Regions from separate parts of the Leclercia sp. W6 genome, predicted to be linked through region 2. Evidence: riboswitches for the same ligand, from Rfam matches in the RefSeq annotation. Region 2 holds a riboswitch; the other holds the start of a gene.
What was found. Region 2 has a riboswitch for thiamine pyrophosphate ahead of thiB (thiamine ABC transporter substrate binding subunit). Riboswitches for the same ligand answer to the same signal wherever they lie in the genome.
Positions count from the first base shown of each region.

Region 1: linked by a shared signal. The riboswitch ahead of thiC (phosphomethylpyrimidine synthase ThiC) and the one ahead of thiB (thiamine ABC transporter substrate binding subunit) in region 2 are both predicted to bind thiamine pyrophosphate.

Region 1 is NZ_CP031104.1:3,396,105-3,407,082, forward strand. It holds gene nudC (NAD(+) diphosphatase) at 1-175, opposite strand, end outside; gene rsd (sigma D regulator) at 271-768, shown strand; TPP riboswitch at 822-930, shown strand; gene thiC (phosphomethylpyrimidine synthase ThiC) at 1,008-2,903, shown strand; gene thiE (thiamine phosphate synthase) at 2,903-3,538, shown strand; gene thiF (thiazole biosynthesis adenylyltransferase ThiF) at 3,531-4,286, shown strand; gene thiS (sulfur carrier protein ThiS) at 4,270-4,470, shown strand; gene thiG (thiazole synthase) at 4,472-5,242, shown strand; gene thiH (2-iminoacetate synthase ThiH) at 5,239-6,372, shown strand; gene DVA43_RS16565 (PTS sugar transporter subunit IIB) at 6,664-6,969, shown strand; gene DVA43_RS16570 (PTS lactose/cellobiose transporter subunit IIA) at 6,973-7,290, shown strand; gene rpoC (DNA-directed RNA polymerase subunit beta') at 7,409-10,978, opposite strand, start outside.
Region 2 is NZ_CP031104.1:2,889,674-2,900,651, forward strand. It holds gene leuC (3-isopropylmalate dehydratase large subunit) at 1-1,272, shown strand, start outside; gene leuD (3-isopropylmalate dehydratase small subunit) at 1,283-1,888, shown strand; gene DVA43_RS14140 (sugar efflux transporter) at 1,944-3,122, opposite strand; gene sgrT (glucose uptake inhibitor SgrT) at 3,225-3,377, opposite strand; gene sgrR (HTH-type transcriptional regulator SgrR) at 3,465-5,120, shown strand; TPP riboswitch at 5,157-5,256, shown strand; gene thiB (thiamine ABC transporter substrate binding subunit) at 5,291-6,274, shown strand; gene thiP (thiamine/thiamine pyrophosphate ABC transporter permease ThiP) at 6,250-7,860, shown strand; gene thiQ (thiamine ABC transporter ATP-binding protein ThiQ) at 7,844-8,539, shown strand; gene DVA43_RS14170 (DedA family protein) at 8,546-9,313, opposite strand; gene araC (arabinose operon transcriptional regulator AraC) at 9,443-10,288, opposite strand; gene araB (ribulokinase) at 10,624-10,978, shown strand, end outside.

The DNA.
Region 1 (10,978 bases), 510 kb from region 2:
GTTGGATCAACCACACAGGATCGCCCTGCCACTCCCCGATATTGAGTGCGGGTTGACCCGCAAGATCGAAATTTCCGGCCTCGCCATGTGGTAATTCACCACCGGGCAACCATAATTTCTGTTCATGGCTGACGAACCACCAGCCGCGATCCGATTTTTCAATTATACGATCCATATCTATTGCACTACCTTTGCTTCACAGGCATGTTGGTAACAATACTATTACATTTTGGGTGGGCAGCTTTTAATCTTAACCTTGCGGAGTCAAACATGCTAAACCAGCTAGAAAACCTGACAGAGCGCGTTGGCGGATGTAACAACCTGGTCGATCGCTGGCTGCACGTGCGCAAACATCTGCTTGTTGCCTACTACAACCTCGTTGGCATTAAGCCGGACAAAGAGTCCTATATGCGTCTGAATGAAAAAGCGCTGGACGATTTCTGTCAGAGCCTGGTCGACTACCTTTCTAACGGCCATTTCAATATTTATGAGCGCATTATCGGTGAAATGGAAGGTAACAGCCCGTTTTTAGCGGCCACCAAACTCTATCCCCTACTGGAAGCCAATACCCAGCAAATCATGGATTATTACGACTCCACGCTTGAGAATGCCATCGATCAGGATAATTATCTGGAATTTCAGCTGGCCCTCTCTGATATCGGCGAGGCGCTGGAGCAGCGATTCACGCTGGAAGATAACCTGATCGCCCTTGCGCTGGATCACAATTTGAAAGCGAGTAACGAAGATAACGTCGCCCGACCGGCTTGAGTTATTTATCGTTAACGCGTAATTTACATTTACTGCTCCCGCTGTAGGGGAGCACATTCTTGTCGGAGTGCCCAGTGCGAAAGCCGGGCTGAGACCGTTAATTCGGGATCCGCGGAACCTGATCAGGTTAAAACCTGCGAAGGGAACAAGAGTCAATCTGTCATGTATCGCCACCGGGCGATCCTCTCTTGCTTCATCCGTCGTCTGACAAGCCACTTCCTCACTTTCTGGAACGAGCTATGTCTGCCACAAAATTGACCCGCCGCGAACAGCGCGCACAAGCCCAACACTTTATCGACACTCTGGAAGGCACCGCTTTCCCTAACTCAAAACGCATCTATCTGACCGGCTCCCGGGAGGACATTCGCGTGCCCATGCGCGAGATCCAACTCAGCCCGACGCTCGTCGGCGGCAGCAAAGAGAATCCCCAGTTTGAAGAGAACGAAGCGGTGCCGGTCTACGACACGTCCGGCCCGTACGGCGATCCGGCGATAACCATCAACGTGCAGCAGGGGCTGGCGAAACTGCGCCAACCGTGGATTGACGCACGTAACGACTGCGAAGCGCTAACCGAACAAAGCTCAGCTTACACCCGGGAGCGCCTGGCCGATGATGGTCTGGACGAGCTGCGCTTCTCCGGCCTTCTTACGCCGAAACGTGCCAGAGCGGGCAAATGCGTCACCCAGCTGCACTACGCCCGTCAGGGGATCGTAACCCCGGAGATGGAGTTTATCGCTATTCGCGAAAACATGGGCCGCGAGCGCATCCGTACCGACGTGCTGCGCCACCAGCATCCGGGCGAAGGGTTTGGTGCCCGCCTGCCGGAAAACATCACCCCGGAGTTTGTCCGTGACGAAGTCGCCGCCGGACGCGCCATTATCCCGGCCAACATTAACCACCCGGAGTCGGAACCGATGATTATCGGTCGTAACTTCCTGGTGAAAGTGAACGCCAACATCGGTAACTCAGCGGTCACCTCGTCTATCGAAGAGGAGGTGGAGAAACTGGTCTGGTCAACCCGCTGGGGCGCGGACACGGTGATGGACCTCTCTACCGGGCGCTATATTCACGAAACCCGCGAATGGATCCTGCGTAACAGCCCGGTGCCCATTGGTACGGTGCCCATCTACCAGGCGCTGGAGAAGGTGAACGGCATCGCCGAAGATCTCACCTGGGAGGCCTTCCGGGATACCCTGCTGGAGCAGGCCGAGCAAGGCGTCGACTACTTCACCATCCACGCCGGCGTGCTGCTGCGCTACGTGCCGATGACGGCGAAACGCCTGACCGGCATCGTCTCCCGCGGCGGTTCAATCATGGCGAAATGGTGCCTCTCCCACCATCGGGAAAACTTCCTCTATGAACACTTCCGCGAAATCTGCGAGATCTGCGCCGCGTACGACGTGTCGCTGTCGCTGGGCGATGGCCTGCGTCCGGGCTCCATTCGCGATGCCAACGACGAGGCGCAGTTTGCCGAGCTGCACACCCTGGGCGAGCTGACCAAAATCGCCTGGGAGTATGACGTGCAGGTGATGATCGAAGGCCCGGGCCACGTGCCGATGCAGATGATCCGCCGCAACATGACCGAAGAGCTGGAGCACTGCCACGAAGCGCCGTTCTATACCCTGGGGCCGTTGACCACCGATATCGCACCGGGTTATGACCACTTCACCTCCGGGATTGGCGCGGCGATGATCGGCTGGTTCGGCTGCGCCATGCTCTGCTACGTCACGCCGAAAGAGCACCTCGGCCTGCCGAACAAAGAGGATGTGAAGCAGGGGCTGATCACCTACAAAATTGCCGCCCACGCTGCCGACCTGGCGAAGGGCCATCCGGGGGCGCAGATCCGCGATAACGCCATGTCAAAAGCGCGCTTCGAGTTCCGCTGGGAAGATCAGTTCAACCTCGCCCTCGACCCGTTCACCGCCCGCGCCTACCACGACGAAACCCTGCCGCAGGAGTCCGGCAAAGTGGCGCACTTCTGTTCCATGTGCGGGCCAAAATTCTGCTCGATGAAAATCAGCCAGGAGGTGCGTGATTACGCCGCCGCGCAGACCATCGAAGTGGGCATGGCCGATATGTCGGAAACCTTCCGCGCCCGGGGCGGCGAAATCTACCTCAAAAAAGAGGAGGCGTAATGTATCAACCCAACTTTCCGCCAGCGCCCTTGCATCTGGGGCTCTATCCGGTGGTCGACAGCGTGGCCTGGATCGAACGCCTGCTCGCTGCGGGTGTAAAAACGATCCAGCTGCGCATCAAGGATAAACAGGACTATGAGGTAGAAGCCGACGTCATCGCGGCCATTGCTCTGGGGCGTCGCTACGACGCCCGCCTGTTTATCAATGACTACTGGCGGCTGGCGATCAAGCATCAGGCGTACGGTGTGCATCTCGGTCAGGAGGATCTGGAGACCACCGAGCTTGAGGCCATTCGGGCTGCCGGGTTGCGTCTCGGCGTGTCGACCCATGACGATATGGAGATCGACGTGGCGCTGGCGGCGCGTCCATCCTACATCGCGCTGGGGCACGTTTTCCCGACCCAAACCAAGCAGATGCCATCGGCTCCGCAGGGGCTGGAACAGCTGGCCCGCCATATCGACCGGCTCGGGGATTACCCTACCGTCGCCATCGGCGGTATCAGCCTCGAACGCGCGCCCGCGGTCCTGGCGACCGGTGTAGGGAGTATCGCGGTGGTGAGCGCCATTACTCAGGACGACGACTGGCAGGCGGCGACAACACAGCTACTGCAACTGGCGGGGGCGGGCGATGAATGACCGTGACTTTATGCGCTACAGCCGCCAGATCCTGCTGGAAGATATCGCCATCGACGGGCAGCAAAAGCTGCTCGCCAGCCGGGTGCTGGTGGTCGGTCTGGGCGGATTAGGTGCCCCGGCGGCGCTCTACCTGGCCGGCGCCGGGATCGGCACTCTGGTTTTGGCCGACAACGACGAGGTTCATCTGAGTAATTTGCAGCGCCAAATCCTCTTTACCACCGACGATATCGCCCAGCCAAAAGCGCAGGTGACAGAGCGTCGCCTGCAGCAGCTCAATCCCGACATCCGGCTGATCGCCCTGCAGACCCGCCTGGAAGGCAGCGCGCTGGAGGAAGAGATTACCCGCGCCGACGTGGTGCTGGACTGCACCGATAACATGGCTACCCGTCAGGCGATCAATGCCGCCTGTGTGATGCTCAATACGCCGCTTATCACCGCCAGCGCCGTGGGCTTTGGCGGACAGATGATGGTGCTGACGCCCCCCTGGACGCAGGGCTGCTACCGCTGCCTGTGGCCGGAGGATGACGAGCCGCAGCGTAACTGCCGCACCGCGGGTATTGTCGGGCCGGTGGTTGGCGTGATGGGCACCCTGCAGGCGCTGGAGGCGATCAAGCTGCTCAGCGGCATTGAGGCCACGCGCAATACGCTACGCCTGTTCGACGCCCGGGCGGGAAGCTGGCGGCAGCTGGCTTTACAGCGCGCCAGTGGGTGCCTGGTGTGTGGAGGGCGGCATGCGGATCCTGTTTAACGACGAACCGATGCAGTGCGTGGAGGGATTAACCGTCGCCACCCTGCTCTCCCAGCTATGCCAGTTAAAACCCGGGGTCGCGCTGGCCCTGAATCAACAGATCCTGCCGCGCGAGCAGTGGGAAAAACAGCAGGTGCGCGAAGGCGATCAGATCCTGCTCTTTCAGGTGATTGCCGGAGGCTAAGATGTTACGTATTGCGGATAAAACCTTTGATTCACATCTATTTACCGGCACGGGAAAATTCGCCTCACCGCAGCTGATGGTGGACGCGATCCGGGAGAGCGGCAGCCAGCTGGTGACGCTGGCCATGAAGCGGGTCGATCTGCGTAATCACAACGACGCCATTCTGGCGCCGCTGCTGGAGGCGGGCGTCAGCCTGCTGCCCAATACCTCCGGCGCCAAAACCGCGGAAGAGGCGCTATTTGCGGCCCGGCTGGCGCGCGAAGCGCTGGGAACGCACTGGCTCAAACTGGAGATCCATCCCGACGCTCGCTGGCTGCTCCCCGATCCCATCGAGACGCTGAAAGCGGCAGAGATGCTGGTGAAAGAGGGGTTCACCGTGCTGCCCTACTGCGGTGCCGATCCGGTGCTGTGCAAACGGCTCGAAGAGGCAGGTTGTGCGGCAGTGATGCCGCTCGGGGCGCCGATAGGCTCCAATCAGGGGCTGGAAACCCGCGCGATGCTGGAGATTATTATTCAGCAGGCAACCGTGCCGGTGATCGTCGATGCCGGGATCGGCGTACCCAGCCACGCCGCGCAGGCGCTGGAGATGGGTGCCGACGCCGTACTGGTCAACACCGCCATTGCGGTCGCGGACGATCCGGTGATGATGGCGCGGGCGTTTCGTCTGGCGGTGGAGGCGGGCGTGCTGGCACGCCAGTCTGGCCCCGGCGCCCGGAGCGTTGAAGCCCAGGCCACCAGCCCGTTAACCGGCTTTCTGGAGGCGTTATCATGAAAACCTTTACCGATCGCTGGCGCCAGCTCGACTGGGACGATATTCGCCTGCGTATCAACAGTAAAACCCCTGCAGATGTGGAGCGGGCATTAAACGCCCGCCAGCTTACCCGCGAAGATATGATGGCCCTGCTCTCCCCCGCCGCCAGTGGCTATCTGGAGCCGATGGCGCAGCGAGCCCAGCGGCTGACCCGTCAGCGCTTTGGCAACACGGTGAGCTTTTATGTTCCGCTCTATCTCTCCAACCTCTGCGCGAACGACTGCACCTACTGCGGCTTCTCCATGAGCAACCACATCAAGCGCAAGACGCTGGATGAAAACGAAATTGCCCGGGAGTGTGCCGCGATCCGCGAGATGGGGTTTGAGCACCTGCTGCTGGTCACCGGCGAACACCAGACCAAAGTCGGAATGGACTATTTTCGCCGCCATATCCCGGCGATTCGCCGCCAGTTCGCCTCGTTACAGATGGAGGTTCAACCGCTGTCAGAGACCGAATATGGCGAACTGAAAACGCTGGGGCTGGATGGCGTACTGGTCTATCAGGAGACCTACCATGAGACGGTGTATGCCCAGCACCATCTGAAAGGTAAAAAGCAGGATTTCTTCTGGCGGCTGGAGACCCCGGATCGGCTGGGACGCGCCGGGATCGACAAGATCGGCCTCGGGGCGCTGACCGGGCTTTCCGACAGCTGGCGCGTCGATAACTTTATGGTGGCGGAACATCTGCTGTGGCTGCAGCAGCACTACTGGCAGAGCCGGTATTCAATCTCTTTTCCCCGGCTGCGACCCTGCGCCGGCGGGATCCAGCCCGCGTCGATCATGGATGAACGCCAGCTGGTGCAGACCATCTGCGCGTTTCGTCTGCTGGCACCGGAGGTGGAGCTGTCGCTCTCCACCCGGGAATCTCCCGCGTTTCGCGATCGCGTCATTCCCCTGGCGATTAACAACGTCAGCGCCTTTTCAAAAACTCAGCCCGGCGGCTATGCCGATGATCATCCCGAACTGGAGCAGTTTGCGCCGCACGATAACCGTCGCCCGGAAGCTGTCGCCGAGGCGCTCAGTCTGCAGGGATTACAGCCGGTCTGGAAAGACTGGGACAGCTGGCTGGGACGCGCCTCGCAATCAGGCTGAAAAAAACGATAATCCGGTGAAGTTATTACGAGGCGTCACGTAACCTCATCAACGGGCCGTTGCTGTAACGCGCCCGGATTTTTTACGCTTGTTTCGTCAGCAGAGGATGCTGACCAGGGCGGAAAGCTTCTTCCTCGTTTCGCCCTGCCCTCCCCATTCTGTAACAGTTGTAACCGGTTTCAGAAAATGCAGGTTTCTTTGTGATGCTTCACACACAATCGCGGTAACGCGGTTGTCGTAACGGACAGTGCGGGATAATTATCAATAAACACATGTACATTGGGGCTGACTATGAAGAACATCGTTTTATGCTGTGCAGCGGGAATGTCCACCAGCATGCTGGTTCAACGCATGAAAGACGCCGCGCAGAAAAAAGGGGTCGACGTAACCATTAAAGCCGTACCGGTTGCTGAGTTTAAAGATGAAATCGCCGCAGCCGACATTATTTTGCTTGGCCCGCAGGTCAAATACGAACTGAATAATCTTCAGGCCCAGGCGGAACCGCTGGGTAAGAAGGTCGCGGTTATCGACATGATGGATTACGGCATGATGAAAGGTGATGCCGTACTGGAAAAAGCCCTTAAACTGCTGGAGTGAACCATGGAAGATTTAGAAACGATCATTATGGAATTGCTGGTGAATGCCGGTGCAGCCCGTAGCTCAGCATTAACCGCGCTGCAGATGGCGCGTAAAGGTGATTTTGCCGAGGCTGAAAAAGCGATGGAAGAGTCACGGGAGTTCGTCAAACAGGCGCATTCTATCCAGACTAAATTGATTGGTCTTGATGAAGGCACCGGCAAGCTACCGGTAAATCTGATCACCGTTCACTCGCAGGATCACCTGATGAACGCGATGGTAATTCAGGATCTGGCCGGGGATATGATCGAGCTGTATCGCCGTTTGCCGCTGGTGAACTAACACCGAACCGTAGACCGGGTAAGCGTAGCGCCACCCGGCAACAATCGCACCAGACTCGCCGTACATCAGACAAAAAAAAACCCGCCGAAGCGGGTTTTTTAATGGGCTGACTTAACGATTACTCGTTGTCAGAACCGCCCAGGCCTGCGTTCAGCAGCTCTGCCAGGCTGGCAGAGGCATCTTCAGCAGTTACCTGCGGTGCAGCAGGGATTTCACCCGCTGCGCGACGGCGCATACGATCCTGGTGGTAGGCATAACCGGTACCAGCCGGGATCAGACGACCCACGATAACGTTCTCTTTCAGACCGCGCAGTTCGTCGCGTTTGCCCGCAACGGCTGCTTCGGTAAGCACACGAGTGGTCTCCTGGAACGATGCCGCGGAGATGAAGGACTCGGTTGCCAGAGACGCTTTGGTGATACCCAGCAGATCGCGCGCGAAGGACGCACCGATTTTGCCATTCGCTTCCAGATCGCGGTTAGCAATCTTAACGCGAGAGTATTCAACCTGCTCACCTTCGAGGAAGTCGGAGCTACCGGCATTCACGATGGTGGCTTTACGCAGCATCTGACGAACGATAACTTCGATGTGCTTATCGTTGATCTTAACGCCCTGCAGACGGTAAACGTCCTGTACTTCGTTGGTGATGTAACGCGTTACTGCGTGTACGCCACGAAGACGCAGAATGTCGTGCGGCGCTTCCGGACCGTCGGAAACCACGTCACCACGTTCTACACGTTCACCTTCAAACACGTTGAGCTGACGCCATTTTGGAATCATCTCTTCGTACGGATCGCTGCCATCCAGCGGCGTGATCACCAGACGGCGCTTCCCTTTGGTCTCTTTACCGAAGGAGATGATACCGCTGATTTCAGCCAGGATTGCCGGCTCTTTCGGACGACGTGCTTCGAACAGGTCCGCAACGCGTGGCAGACCACCGGTAATATCCTTGGTACCGCCGGATTCCTGAGGAATACGCGCCAGGGTGTCACCAGAGCTGATCTGTACGCCATCTTCCAGCTGAACAATCGCTTTACCTGGCAGGAAGTACTGAGCCGGCATATCGGTGCCTGGGATCAGAACGTCGTTGCCGTTAGCATCAACGATTTTCAGGGCCGGGCGCAGATCTTTACCACCCGAGGTACGTTCTGCAGAGTCCAGAACCACCAGGGAAGAGAGACCGGTCAGTTCGTCGGTCTGACGAGTAATCGTCTGGCCGTCGATCATATCGGTGAAGCGAATAAAGCCCGCCACTTCGGTGATAACCGGCATGGTGTGCGGATCCCAGTTTGCTACGGTTTCGCCGCCTGCAACCTGCTCGCCGTCGCCTTTCGCCATCACAGCACCGTAAGGCACTTTATAGCTCTCTTTGGTACGACCGAATTCGTCGATCAGCTTCAGCTCGGTGTTACGGGAAGTGATAACCAGTTTACCGCTGGAGTTCACAACCGACTTCGCGTTGCTGAGCTTGATGCTACCTTTGTTTTTCACCTGGATGCTGGATTCAGCAGCCGCACGAGATGCCGCACCACCGATGTGGAACGTACGCATCGTCAGCTGTGTACCCGGTTCACCGATGGACTGTGCCGCGATAACACCGATTGCTTCACCTTTGTTGATGATGTGGCCACGCGCCAGGTCACGACCATAGCAGTGCGCACAAACACCAAAGTCGGTGTCACAGGATACAACGGAACGTACTTTCACGGAGTCAACAGAGTTCACTTCCAGCAGATCACACCACTGCTCGTTCAGCAGGGTATTACGCGGAACCAGAATGTCTGCAGTGCCCGGCTTCAGAACGTCTTCAGCGGTCACACGACCCAGTACGCGATCGCGCAGCGGCTCTTTAACATCACCACCCTCGATAACCGGGGTCATGGTGATACCTTCGAGGGTGCCACAATCGTCTTCGGTAACAACCAGGTCCTGCGCAACGTCTACCAGACGACGCGTCAGATAACCGGAGTTAGCTGTTTTCAGTGCGGTATCCGCCAGACCTTTACGCGCACCGTGCGTGGAGATGAAGTACTGGAGTACGTTCAGACCTTCACGGAAGTTCGCGGTGATTGGCGTTTCGATGATGGAGCCATCTGGCTTCGCCATCAGACCACGCATACCTGCCAGCTGACGAATCTGTGCTGCAGAACCACGCGCACCGGAGTCGGCCATCATGTAGATGCTGTTGAAGGAGACCTGCTGCTCTTCTTTACCTTCACGGTTGATTACCGTTTCGGTCTGCAGGTTATCCATCATCGCTTTGGATACACGATCGTTCGCCGCTGCCCAGATATCGATAACTTTGTTATAGCGTTCGCCTGCGGTTACCAGACCAGACTGGAACTGCTCCTGGATCTCAGCAACTTCAGCTTCCGCTTCAGAGATGATCTCGTGTTTCTTCTCTGGGATGACCATGTCATCGATACCAACAGATGCACCTGAACGCGCTGCATATGCAAAGCCGGTGTACATTGTCTGGTCAGCGAAGATAACAGTCGGCTTCAGACCCAGAATGCGGTAACAGGTGTTCAGCATTTTGGAGATCGCTTTCTTACCCAGCGCCTGGTTGACGATGGAGAAAGGCAGACCTTTCGGTACGATCATCCACAGAATGGCACGGCCAATGGTCGTGTCTTTCAGGCTGGTTTTCGCAACGAATTCGCCGTTTTCATCTTTTTCATATTCGGTGATACGCACTTTAACGCGCGCATGCAGAGAGGCCAGGCCAGCGCGATAAATACGCTCAGCTTCTTTCGGGCCAGTCAGCACCATGCCTTCGCCTTTGGCGTTAACACAGTCACGGGTCATGTAGTACAGACCCAGTACAACGTCCTGAGAAGGAACGATGATTGGTTCACCGTTCGCTGGAGACAGGATGTTGTTAGTAGACATCATCAGCGCACGCGCTTCGAGCTGGGCTTCCAGCGTCAGCGGTACGTGAACAGCCATCTGGTCACCATCGAAGTCGGCGTTATAGGCCGCACAAACCAGCGGGTGCAGCTGGATAGCTTTACCTTCGATCAGTACTGGCTCAAATGCCTGGATACCCAGACGGTGCAGGGTTGGTGCACGGTTCAGCAGTACCGGGTGTTCGCGGATCACTTCGTCCAGGATATCCCAAACGACAGCTTCTTCACGCTCAACCATTTTCTTAGCGGCTTTGATGGTGGTGGCGAGGCCACGCAGTTCCAGCTTGCCGTAGATGAACGGTTTGAACAGCTCCAGTGCCATTTTCTTCGGCAGACCGCACTGATGCAGACGCAGGTATGGACCTACGGTGATTACAGAACGACCGGAGTAGTCAACACGCTTACCGAGCAGGTTCTGACGAAAACGACCCTGCTTACCTTTGATCATGTCGGCCAAAGATTTCAGAGGACGTTTGTTAGAACCGGTGATCGCACGACCGCGACGACCGTTATCCAGCAGGGCATCTACCGCTTCCTGCAGCATACGTTTTTCGTTGCGTACGATGATATCTGGCGCAGCCAGATCCAGCAGACGTTTCAGACGGTTGTTACGGTTAATGACGCGACGATAGAGATCGTTCAGGTCAGACGTCGCGAAACGACCACCATCCAGCGGAACCAGCGGACGCAGATCTGGCGGCAGAACCGGCAGAACGGTCAGGATCATCCACTCTGGTTTGTTACCAGACTGAACGAACGCTTCCAGCAGTTTGATACGCTT
Region 2 (10,978 bases):
CTGCGCGCGCACAAGCGTCCGGTGCGTCAGCCGGGCAAAACCTTCGCCACGATGGACCATAACGTTTCAACCCAGACTAAAGACATCAACGCCTCCGGTGAGATGGCGCGCATTCAGATGCAGGAGCTGATCAAGAACTGCAACGAGTTTGGCGTTGAGCTGTACGATCTGAACCACCCGTATCAGGGCATCGTCCACGTGATGGGCCCTGAGCAAGGTATCACCCTGCCGGGCATGACCATCGTTTGCGGCGACTCCCATACCGCGACCCACGGCGCATTCGGTGCCCTGGCCTTCGGTATCGGCACCTCCGAAGTGGAACATGTGCTGGCGACCCAGACCCTGAAACAGGGTCGTGCGAAGACCATGAAAATTGAGGTCACCGGCGAGGCCGCACCGGGCATCACTGCCAAAGACATCGTGCTGGCAATCATCGGTAAAACCGGTAGCGCAGGCGGCACCGGACATGTGGTGGAGTTCTGCGGCAGCGCAATCCAGGCCCTGAGCATGGAAGGCCGTATGACCTTGTGCAACATGGCGATTGAAATGGGTGCGAAAGCCGGTCTGGTTGCGCCTGACGAAACGACCTTCAACTATGTGCAGGGGCGTTTGCACGCGCCGAAAGGCCAGGATTTTGACGACGCGGTCGCGTACTGGAAAACCCTGAAAACCGACGAGGGTGCGGTATTCGACACCGTGGTCACCCTGCAGGCCGAAGCGATTGCGCCGCAGGTCACCTGGGGCACTAATCCGGGGCAGGTCATCTCCGTTAACGACAGCGTTCCCGATCCGGCCTCGTTCGCCGATCCGGTTGAGCGCGCCAGCGCAGAGAAAGCGCTGGCCTATATGGGGCTGAAGCCGGGCGTACCGCTGACCGACGTGAGCATTGATAAAGTGTTTATTGGCTCCTGCACCAACTCGCGCATCGAAGATCTGCGCGCCGCGGCAGAAGTGGCGAAAGGCCGTAAAGTGGCGCCGGGCGTACAGGCGCTAGTGGTCCCAGGCTCCGGCCCGGTCAAAGCCCAGGCGGAAGCCGAAGGTCTGGATAAGATTTTCATTGAAGCAGGCTTTGAGTGGCGTCTGCCGGGTTGCTCCATGTGTCTGGCGATGAACAACGACCGCCTGAACCCGGGCGAGCGCTGCGCTTCCACCAGCAACCGTAACTTTGAAGGTCGTCAGGGGCGCGGTGGGCGCACGCATCTGGTCAGCCCGGCGATGGCCGCGGCAGCCGCAGTGACCGGCCACTTCGCCGATATTCGCAGCCTGAAATAAGGAGACCATCATGGCAGAAAAATTTACCCAACATACTGGCCTGGTGGTCCCTCTGGACGCGGCTAACGTCGATACCGACGCCATCATTCCAAAGCAGTTTTTGCAGAAGGTAACCCGCACCGGTTTTGGCGCGCACCTGTTTAACGACTGGCGTTTTCTGGACGACAAAGGCGAAGTGCCAAATCCGGAGTTCGTACTGAACTTTCCTGAGTACAAAGGCGCATCTATCCTGCTGGCGCGGGAAAACTTCGGCTGTGGCTCATCGCGCGAGCATGCGCCATGGGCGCTGACCGATTACGGTTTTAAGGTAGTGATTGCCCCAAGCTTTGCCGACATCTTCTATGGCAACAGCTTCAACAACCAGCTGCTGCCGGTCACGTTGAGTGATGAACAGGTCGACGAACTGTTTACGCTGGTGCAGGGCAACCCGGGCATGACCTTTGAAGTGGATCTGGAAGCGCAGGTCGTAAAAGCCGGGGATAAAACCTACAGCTTTAATATCGACGCGTTCCGCCGTCACTGCATGATTAACGGTCTGGACAGCATCGGACTGACCCTGCAACACGAAGAGGCCATCGCTGCCTACGAGAGTAAGCAGCCAGCCTTTATGGGCTAATCGCTTAGCCCTCACGCTAGAGAGTCCATTGCACAGTCAATGGACTCTTTTTTATTCAGACATCTTTTACCCGCCAGGTGAGCACCAGCGTCACCAGCGAAATCCCTGCTATAACCATGTAAACCACAGAGTGGCCGTAGCTTTGCGCCAGCGCGCCCTGAATCACCCCCGCCAGAATCACGCCGGTAGAGATGCTGTTGGTAAACAGCGTGGTTGCCGACCCCGCCCTGCCCGGCATCAGATCCTGGAACCAGAGCATGCCAATCCCGGCGATGATGCCAATAAAGATCGCGTTAAAGAGTTGCAGGCCAAGCAAGGCCTCGCGGCTGTGAAAGAGGATCAGGCCCAGATAAAAGAGCACACCCGCCGCCACCGCGATCACCATCATCCGCCGTTTACCGACGTGTTTGACGTAATAACCTGCAAGGATCATTGCCGGGATCTCCAGCCCGGCGGCAGTCCCCATTAAGATCCCGGCCAGCTTGTCTGGCAGCCCTAGATCGCTGCTGATCCACAACGGCATGTCGATGATATACATGGTGTTACAGGTCCACATTAGCGTGGACGCGATAAACAGCCTGCGGACATTTTTGTCTTTCCAGCCGCTTACCTCCGTCACCGGAACAGCGGTCGCCGATTCCACCCTGGCCACAGAAGGCAGCGCGAAGGCGATCAGCGCCAGGCTGATGGCAAAAATGGCCGCCGCAATAGAGAACATGGTGGTAAAGCCGTAGTTAAGCGCCAGCATAAATGCCAGCGGCGGGCCGATGACCCACGCCAGCGAAAGCTGCGCACGCATCACCGAGCTGAACATCACCACCTCACGCGCAGAGCTGTCGGCATATTCCCGCGCCAGAGCAAACAGCTGCGGCATGGCGGTGTTGGCAATTGAGGCCAACAGCACACCGCAGGTTAATAAGGTCAGGTAGTGGCGGTTAAAGGCAAACAGCAGCGCGTTGCCAATCGCCATCGCGCAGCAAAAGAGGATCAGCTTGCGGCGATCGCCCTGGCTGTCCGAACGCTTCGCCAGCCCCAGGCTGACCAGGATCCCGGCGACGGCGTTGACGGTATAGAACAGCCCCACCCAGAACGGTTGGGCGCCCACCTCGCGGCTCAGGAACAGACTCAGGGTCGGGGCCTGCAGCGCACCGGCGACGCCCATCATAAAAGCCACTATCAAAAAAGCGGCATACACACCGTTTAGACGGCGTCCCATCGTCATTAACCAAAGCATTCACTGTTCCTTTAGCGCACGAGAAAACGAAAAAAGCCAGCAGATGATACCTGCTGGCGTGGTGATTCGCACCAATACTCAGTCACACATGATCGAAGCAATTCAGCGTTCCGAGGTCGACGTTGTCACCTCCCACTGCATCAGCTCTTCCAGTATTTTCAGCCGCTGCTCTGCACACCGGCGGGCCAGCCAGGACACTCCCTTTGTCGCTGAGAAGTACTGTTGGTAAAACTGATTTGTGGCAGACCTCTTCATATTTACCTCCTCGCTTCATCGAAGTGAATTATTGGCTTAATATAGGGATTAATAAATTGCTGATTTTTTGTCAGGAGTTCCTCTTTTATGCCCTCTGGTCGTCTGCAACAACAATTTATCCGCCTGTGGCAGTGCTGTGACGGCCAGACCCGGGAAACCACGCTCAGCGAACTGGCCGACTTGCTCAACTGTTCGCGCCGCCATATGCGTACCCTGCTTAACACCATGCAGCAGCAGGGCTGGCTGAGCTGGGAAGCGGAGGCCGGGCGCGGCAAGCGCTCACGTCTCACCTTTTTGTATACCGGCCTTGCGCTTCAGCAGCAGCGGGCGGAGGATCTGCTGGAGCAGGACCGCATCGAGCAGCTGGTGCAACTGGTCGGCGATAAAGCCGCGGTGCGTCAGATGCTGGTTTCCCACCTCGGACGCAGCTTCCGCCAGGGCAAGCACATCCTGCGGGTACTCTATTATCGCCCGATGAAAAACCTGTTGCCGGGCAGCGCATTACGGCGCTCCGAAACCCACATGGCGCGCCAGATCTTCAGCGGGCTGACGCGCATAAATGAGGAAAATGGGGAACTGGAAGCTGACATTGCCCACCACTGGCAGCAACTTTCCCCGTTGCACTGGCGCTTTTTCTTGCGGCCTGGCATCCATTTCCATCATGGCCGCGAGCTGGAGATGGTTGATGTTATCGCCTCGCTGCAGCGCGCCCGCGAATTGCCCCTCTATTCACACATCAGCCAGGTCCAGTCACCCACCGCCTGGACGCTGGATATTCAGCTTACGCAGCCCGACCGCTGGTTGCCGTGGCTGCTGGGGTATGTGCCGTCGATGATCCTGCCGCGCGAATGGGAAACGATGCACAACTTTGCCAGCCTGCCGGTAGGTACCGGGCCGTACGCCGTTTCCCGTAATAACAATAACCAGCTGAAGATCCGCGCCTTCGACGATTACTTCGGCTACCGGGCGCTGATTGACGAGGTGAACGTCTGGGTGTTACCGGATATCAACGAAGAGCTGAGCGTCGGTCTGACCCTGGAAGGGCCAACCGAGGGGGAAAAGGCGGTGGAAAGTCGGCTTGAAGAGGGCTGTTACTATCTGCTGTTTGACGCCCGCTCCCACCGCGGGGCCAGCGCAGAGGTGCGCCAGTGGGTAAGCCGGATCCTCTCCCCGGCGAACCTGATCTACCAGGCTGAGGAAGTGTATCAGTCCTACTGGTTCCCGGCGTATGGCCTGCTGCCGCGCTGGCACCACGCCCGCCCGGGACGCGGCGATAAACCGGCCGGGCTGGAGAGCCTCACCCTGACCTTCTACCGCGAACATATCGAACATCGGGTGATCGCCAGAATGATGAGCGAGCTGCTCGCCGCCGAGCAGGTGACGCTGAACATTCAGGAGGTCAGCTATGAGGAGTGGCATCGCGGCGAGATCGTGAGCGACATCTGGCTCAACAGCGTCAACTTCACCCTGCCGCTGGATTTCTCGCTGTTCTCACATCTCTATGAGGTGCCGCTTCTGCAAAACTGTATTGAGCGCGACTGGCAACAGGACGCCGCCGAGTGGCGCGCGGGTGAGATGAATCTTGCGGTCTGGTGCCAGCAGTTGCTTGCCCAGCAGGCGATCGTCCCGCTGATCCACCACTGGCTGATGATCCAGGGCCAGCGCAGTATGCGCGGCTTGCGCATGAATACGCTGGGATGGTTTGATTTTAAATCGGCGTGGTTTGCGCCGCCGGAACCATAACACTTTCGTAATATTCACCAAATCATTACAATACCGCCGTTCTCAACGGGGTGCTGCGCGAAAGCGTGTGCTGAGAAAATACCCGTCGAACCTGATCCGGATAACGCCGGCGAAGGGATTTGAGGCTGTTGCTCAAAATCCTTTGCCACTCTCAAACAATGAGGTGCAAAGTGTTCAAAACTGTTCTTCCCCTGTTGGCGCTGGTTGCGCTGCCTGCCGTGGCCAGTCCTGTCCTGACGGTCTACACCTACGACTCTTTCGCTGCCGACTGGGGCCCGGGCCCGGCGGTCAAAAAAGCCTTTGAAGCCGACTGCAAGTGCGAGCTGAAGTTCGTGGCGCTGGAGGATGGCGTCTCGCTGCTGAACCGCCTGCGCATGGAAGGCAAAAACAGCAAAGCCGACGTGGTGCTGGGGCTGGATAACAATCTGCTGGAAGCGGCCACCCAGACCGGGTTGTTCGCTAAAAGCGGCGTGCCGACCGATGCGGTTAACGTCCCAGGCGGCTGGAAGAACGACACCTTTGTGCCTTTCGATTACGGCTATTTCGCCTTCGTCTACGACAAAAACAAGCTGAAAAATCCGCCAAAGAGCCTGAAAGAGCTGGTTGAAAGCGACCAGAAATGGCGTGTGATCTACGAAGATCCGCGCACCAGCACCCCGGGGCTGGGTCTGCTGCTGTGGATGCAAAAGGTCTACGGCGACAAGACCCCGGAAGCCTGGCAGAAACTGGCCGCCAAAACGGTCACCGTGACCAAAGGCTGGAGCGAAGCCTATGGCCTGTTCCTGAAAGGGGAGAGCGATCTGGTGCTGAGCTACACCACCTCCCCGGCGTACCACATCATTGCCGAGAAAAAAGAGAACTACGCCGCCGCTGACTTTGCTGAAGGTCACTATCTGCAGGTTGAGGTCGCCGCCCGGACCGCAGCCAGCAAACAGCCGGAGCTGGCTGAGAAGTTCCTGAAATTTATGGTCTCGCCGTCGTTCCAGAACACCATCCCGACCGGCAACTGGATGTACCCGGTCACCAATGTGACGTTACCGGCAGGTTTTGACACCCTGGTGAAACCGCAAACCACGCTGGAATTTACCCCGCAGGAAGTGGCCGGGAAACGTGCAGCATGGATCAATGAATGGCAACGCGCCGTCAGCCATTAATCGCCGGCTGGTTGCTGCCGGGGCTGCTGGCCGCCACGCTGATGGTGGCGGTCGCCCTGGGCGCATTTCTGGCGCTGTGGTTTAACGCGCCAGCCACCGACGTCGCGGCGCTGCTGCACGACAGCTATCTGTGGCACGTCATCCGCTTCTCGTTCTGGCAGGCGTTTCTCTCCGCCCTGCTCTCCGTCGTGCCCGCGATATTTCTTGCCCGCGCGCTCTACCGGCGTCGCTTCCCGGGCAGGCAGGCGCTGCTGCGCCTGTGCGCCATGACCCTGATCCTGCCGGTGCTGGTGGCGGTATTTGGCATTCTCAGCGTTTACGGGCGTCAGGGCTGGCTGGCTGCGCTATTCCAGGCGCTCGGGCTGGAGTGGAGCTTCTCGCCCTATGGCCTGCAGGGGATCCTGCTGGCGCACGTCTTTTTCAACATGCCGATGGCCACGCGCCTGCTTTTACAGGCGCTGGAGAATATCCCCGGCGAACAGCGCCAGCTTGCCGCCCAGCTCGGGATGCGTGGCGGGTCATTTTTCCGCTTCGTCGAGTGGCCGTGGCTGCGCCGCCAGATCCCTCCCGTCGCCGCGCTGATCTTTATGCTCTGCTTTGCCAGCTTCGCCACCGTGCTCTCGCTCGGCGGCGGGCCGCAGGCCACCACCATCGAGCTCGCCATCTATCAGGCCCTGAGCTACGACTACGATCCGGGCCGGGCAGCCCTGCTGGCGATGGTGCAGATGGTCTGCTGCCTGGGGTTGGTGATGCTGAGCCAGCGGCTGGGGAAAGCTATCCCCGTCGGCACCAGCCAGCTTGCCGGCTGGCGCGATCCCCAGGATAGCCTGCGCAGCCGCCTGACCGATGGCCTGCTTATTACCCTGGCGCTGCTGCTGTTGATCCCGCCGCTGCTGGCGGTGGTGGTCGATGGTCTGAACCTGAATTTGCTGTCGGTGCTGCAACAGCCGGTGCTGTGGCAGGCGCTGGGCACTTCGCTGCGCATTGCGCTGGGAGCCGGGCTGCTCTGCGTCCTGCTGACCATGATGTTGCTGTGGAGCAGTCGGGAACTCTATGCCCGGCAGGCGACGGTGGCCGCGCAGGCGCTGGATCTCAGCGGCATGCTGATCCTGGCGATGCCCGGCATCGTGCTGGCGAGCGGCTTTTTCCTGCTCTTCAACAGCACCGTTGGCCTGCCCGAATCGGCCGACGGCATTGTCATCTTCACCAACGCCCTGATGGCCATTCCGTATGCACTGAAAGTGCTGGAAAATCCGATGCGCGACCTCAGCGCCCGCTATACCCTGCTTTGCGACTCGCTGGGAATGCACGGCTGGCAGCGGCTGAAGGTGGTGGAACTGCGCGCCCTGAAGCGCCCGCTGGCCCAGGCCCTGGCCTTTGCCTGCGTACTGTCGATTGGCGATTTCGGGGTGGTGGCGCTGTTTGGCAATGATGATTTCCGCACCCTGCCGTTCTGGCTCTATCAGCAGATCGGCTCGTATCGCAGCCAGGACGGGGCCGTCACGGCGCTGCTGCTGCTGCTGCTCTGCTTTGCGTTATTTACCGTTATCGAAAAACTACCGGGGCGTGATGTTAAAACTGACTGATGTAACCTGGCTTTATCAGCACCTGCCGATGCGCTTCACCTTGTCCGTGCGCCGGGGCGAACTTATCGCCGTGCTCGGCCCCAGCGGCGCCGGGAAAAGCACCCTTCTCAATCTGATCGCCGGTTTTCTGCAACCGGCCAACGGCAGCATCACCCTTAACGGTCACGATCACACCCGTACGCCGCCTGCTGCGCGCCCGGTGTCGATGCTGTTTCAGGAAAACAATCTCTTCACGCACCTCAACGTGCGCCAGAACATTGGTCTGGGCATGCATCCCGGTCTCAGACTGAATGCTGTGCAACAGCAGAAGCTAAGCGACATCGCGCTGCAGATGGGGATCGGCGATCTGCTGGAACGCCTGCCGGGTGAACTGTCGGGCGGTCAGCGCCAGCGCGTCGCGCTGGCGCGCTGTCTGGTGCGTGAACAGCCTGTCCTGCTGCTGGACGAGCCCTTTTCGGCTCTCGATCCCGCCTTACGTCAGGAGATGTTGCTGTTGGTTAAAGAGGTATGTGAACGTCAGAACCTGACGATGCTGATGGTGTCGCACAGCGTGGAAGATGCGCTCAGAATCGCCCCCCGGTCGGTGGTGATTGCCGATGGCCGTATCGCCTGGGATGGCGATACGGAACAGCTGGCAAGCGGAAACGCGAGCGCGTCGCGCCTGCTGGGGATCCACTGACGCCGATCAGCGGCTGACAACCTTAAGCAGGATCTCACCATACACCGGCATCAGCGGGTGACGTACCAGCATCACCAGTGCCACCAGCGCCACGCCCAGGGTGACGGGGGCCAGCCAGAATAAACGTCCACGCGGCAGATAGCGGCTGAGGCGATCCGAGGAGGCTTTCCCGCTGCGCCACAGCCGCCAGCAGAGCCAGGCCGCCAGCCACAGCAGCAGCGCGGTCGCCAGCAGCAGCCAGCGGAAGCCGCCGCTCTGCACACCGGCAGGAATATCGATTGCCGCGCCGGCCAGGATACCCGGCAGGAAGTAAATGGGCGGCCAGAACAGGCAGCCAATCAGGTTCGGCACGATAAATTTCGCCACCGGCAGATCCAGCATTCCCGCCACCATCGGCACCAGCGGGCGCGTCGGGCCAACAAAGCGCCCCACCAGAATGGTAAACATGCTGTGTTGATGCAGGGCATGCTCGGTTTTATTGAGCAGGGCTTTGTTCTTTTTCATGAATGACCAGCGGTGCAGCGGCTTTTTAAAGCGCCAGCCCAGCCAGAATGAGATCCAGTCGCCCAGCAGACAGCCGACGATCCCCGCCAGCCACGCCTGCCAGAAGTTAACCTCGCCACTGCCAATCAGCGCGCCGAGCCCGGTCATCATCACCGTGCCAGGCAGGATCAGTCCAACCAGCGCCAGAGATTCCAGGAAGGCCACGAGCGCGACGGCGACGAGCGAATAGGTAACGGACTGGGTAATAAAATGTTCCAGCAATGCCTGCATAACAGTTCCGGTCAGGTGGCGAAGCAGGGATTCTGCGAAGAGCGCCCTGCTGCGTCAAGACAACAATTGTCTGAATAGTTTACCGGGTGTGAACGACATTCAGCGAACTTGTTTAGTTTTATTTACTTTCTATTCACACCCTGCGCGAAATTCGCTGGGGCTGGCACCAGTGCATTTTTTAAAGACCCGGGAAAAGTAGAGCTGATCCTCAAAGCCGACGTTGCGCCCGACGGTGGCAATCGGCATGCGGGTGGTGCTGAGCAGGAGCTTGGCCTGGCTGATGCGCTGATCCTCGCGCCAGCTCAGCACACTCACCCCCAGCTGCTGGCGGAACAGGTGCGACAGACGCGACGGCGACAGGCAGACATGCTGGGCGACGCTGGCGATATCAAACTGGCTGTCCGCCAGATGGTCGCTGATGTACTGACAGGCTTCGCGCACCCGGTGATCCAGCGGCGGGTTGAGCGATTCATTGATCGCCTCCATCCGGCGCAGCAGCAGCTGTTCCAGCAGGTTGATAGCCAGCAGCTCGGCATAGCGCCCCCCGCCCTGTCCGGCCTCGATGATCTGGGCAAACAGTTCCCGAAACTGCGGCTGATGCGCTTCATCCGGGCGATAAAAGCCAGTATGGGCAAACATCGACGGCCAGGCCAGCCACTCCTGCCAGTAAGCGCGCGGACGGAAGTAGACCCACTGGTGATACCACTCCCGGGCATCGGGATGACGGCCATAGTGATGAATTTCACCCGGCGGGAAGAGCAGAATATCGCCCGGACGGCAGACGAAGGTCTGATCGCCATTCTTGATCACCCCCTCTCCGCGCACGGTCAGGTTGAGGATATAGCCCTTCATCCCCAGCGGTCGATCAACGTAAAAATCGAGATAGCCGTCAGCCTCAATGGGCGTCAGTCCCGCCACCAGATGCGCGTTAAACGAGTAGCCCGGCAGCAGCGGATCGCTTTGCGTTTCAGCCATATTTTCAGTCCTCCTGGCAGTCCTGAAGGAAACCATTTGTCCATATCATCAAAAGCGGCATAAAAACGGGCTACACAAAGATCGAAAAAGTATCAGCCCGCTTTCAGATCCGCCATCATAACGCTTCCGTTGCGATTTATCCGTAACATCGAGCGGGTCGGCGGTAACAAAAGTGTCTATAACCACGGCAGAAATGTCCACATGGATTATTTGCTCGGCGTCACACTTTCCCATGTCACAGCAAAATCATCCATAAGATTAGCGGATCCCGCCTGACGATTTTCCCCCTCACTCTCTAATGTTCATTCATATCTGTTTTTTGATGGAGCAACACCATGGCAATTGCGATTGGCCTCGATTTTGGCAGTGACTCAGTACGCGCCCTGGCAGTGGAATGCACTACGGGTCAGGAGATAGCAACCAGCGTCGAGTGGTATCCGCGCTGGCAAGAGGGGCGCTATTGCGATGCGCCAAACAATCAGTTCCGCCATCATCCACGTGACTATATCGAGTCGATGGAAGCGGCAATCAAAACCGTACTGGCGGAGTTAAGCGAGGCGCAGCGCGCTCAGATCGTCGGGATTGGCGTGGACAGTACCGGCTCTACCCCGGCGCCAATTGACGCCGATGGTCACGTTCTGGCGCTGCAGCCGGCGTTCGCCGATAACCCGAACGCCATGTTTGTGCTGT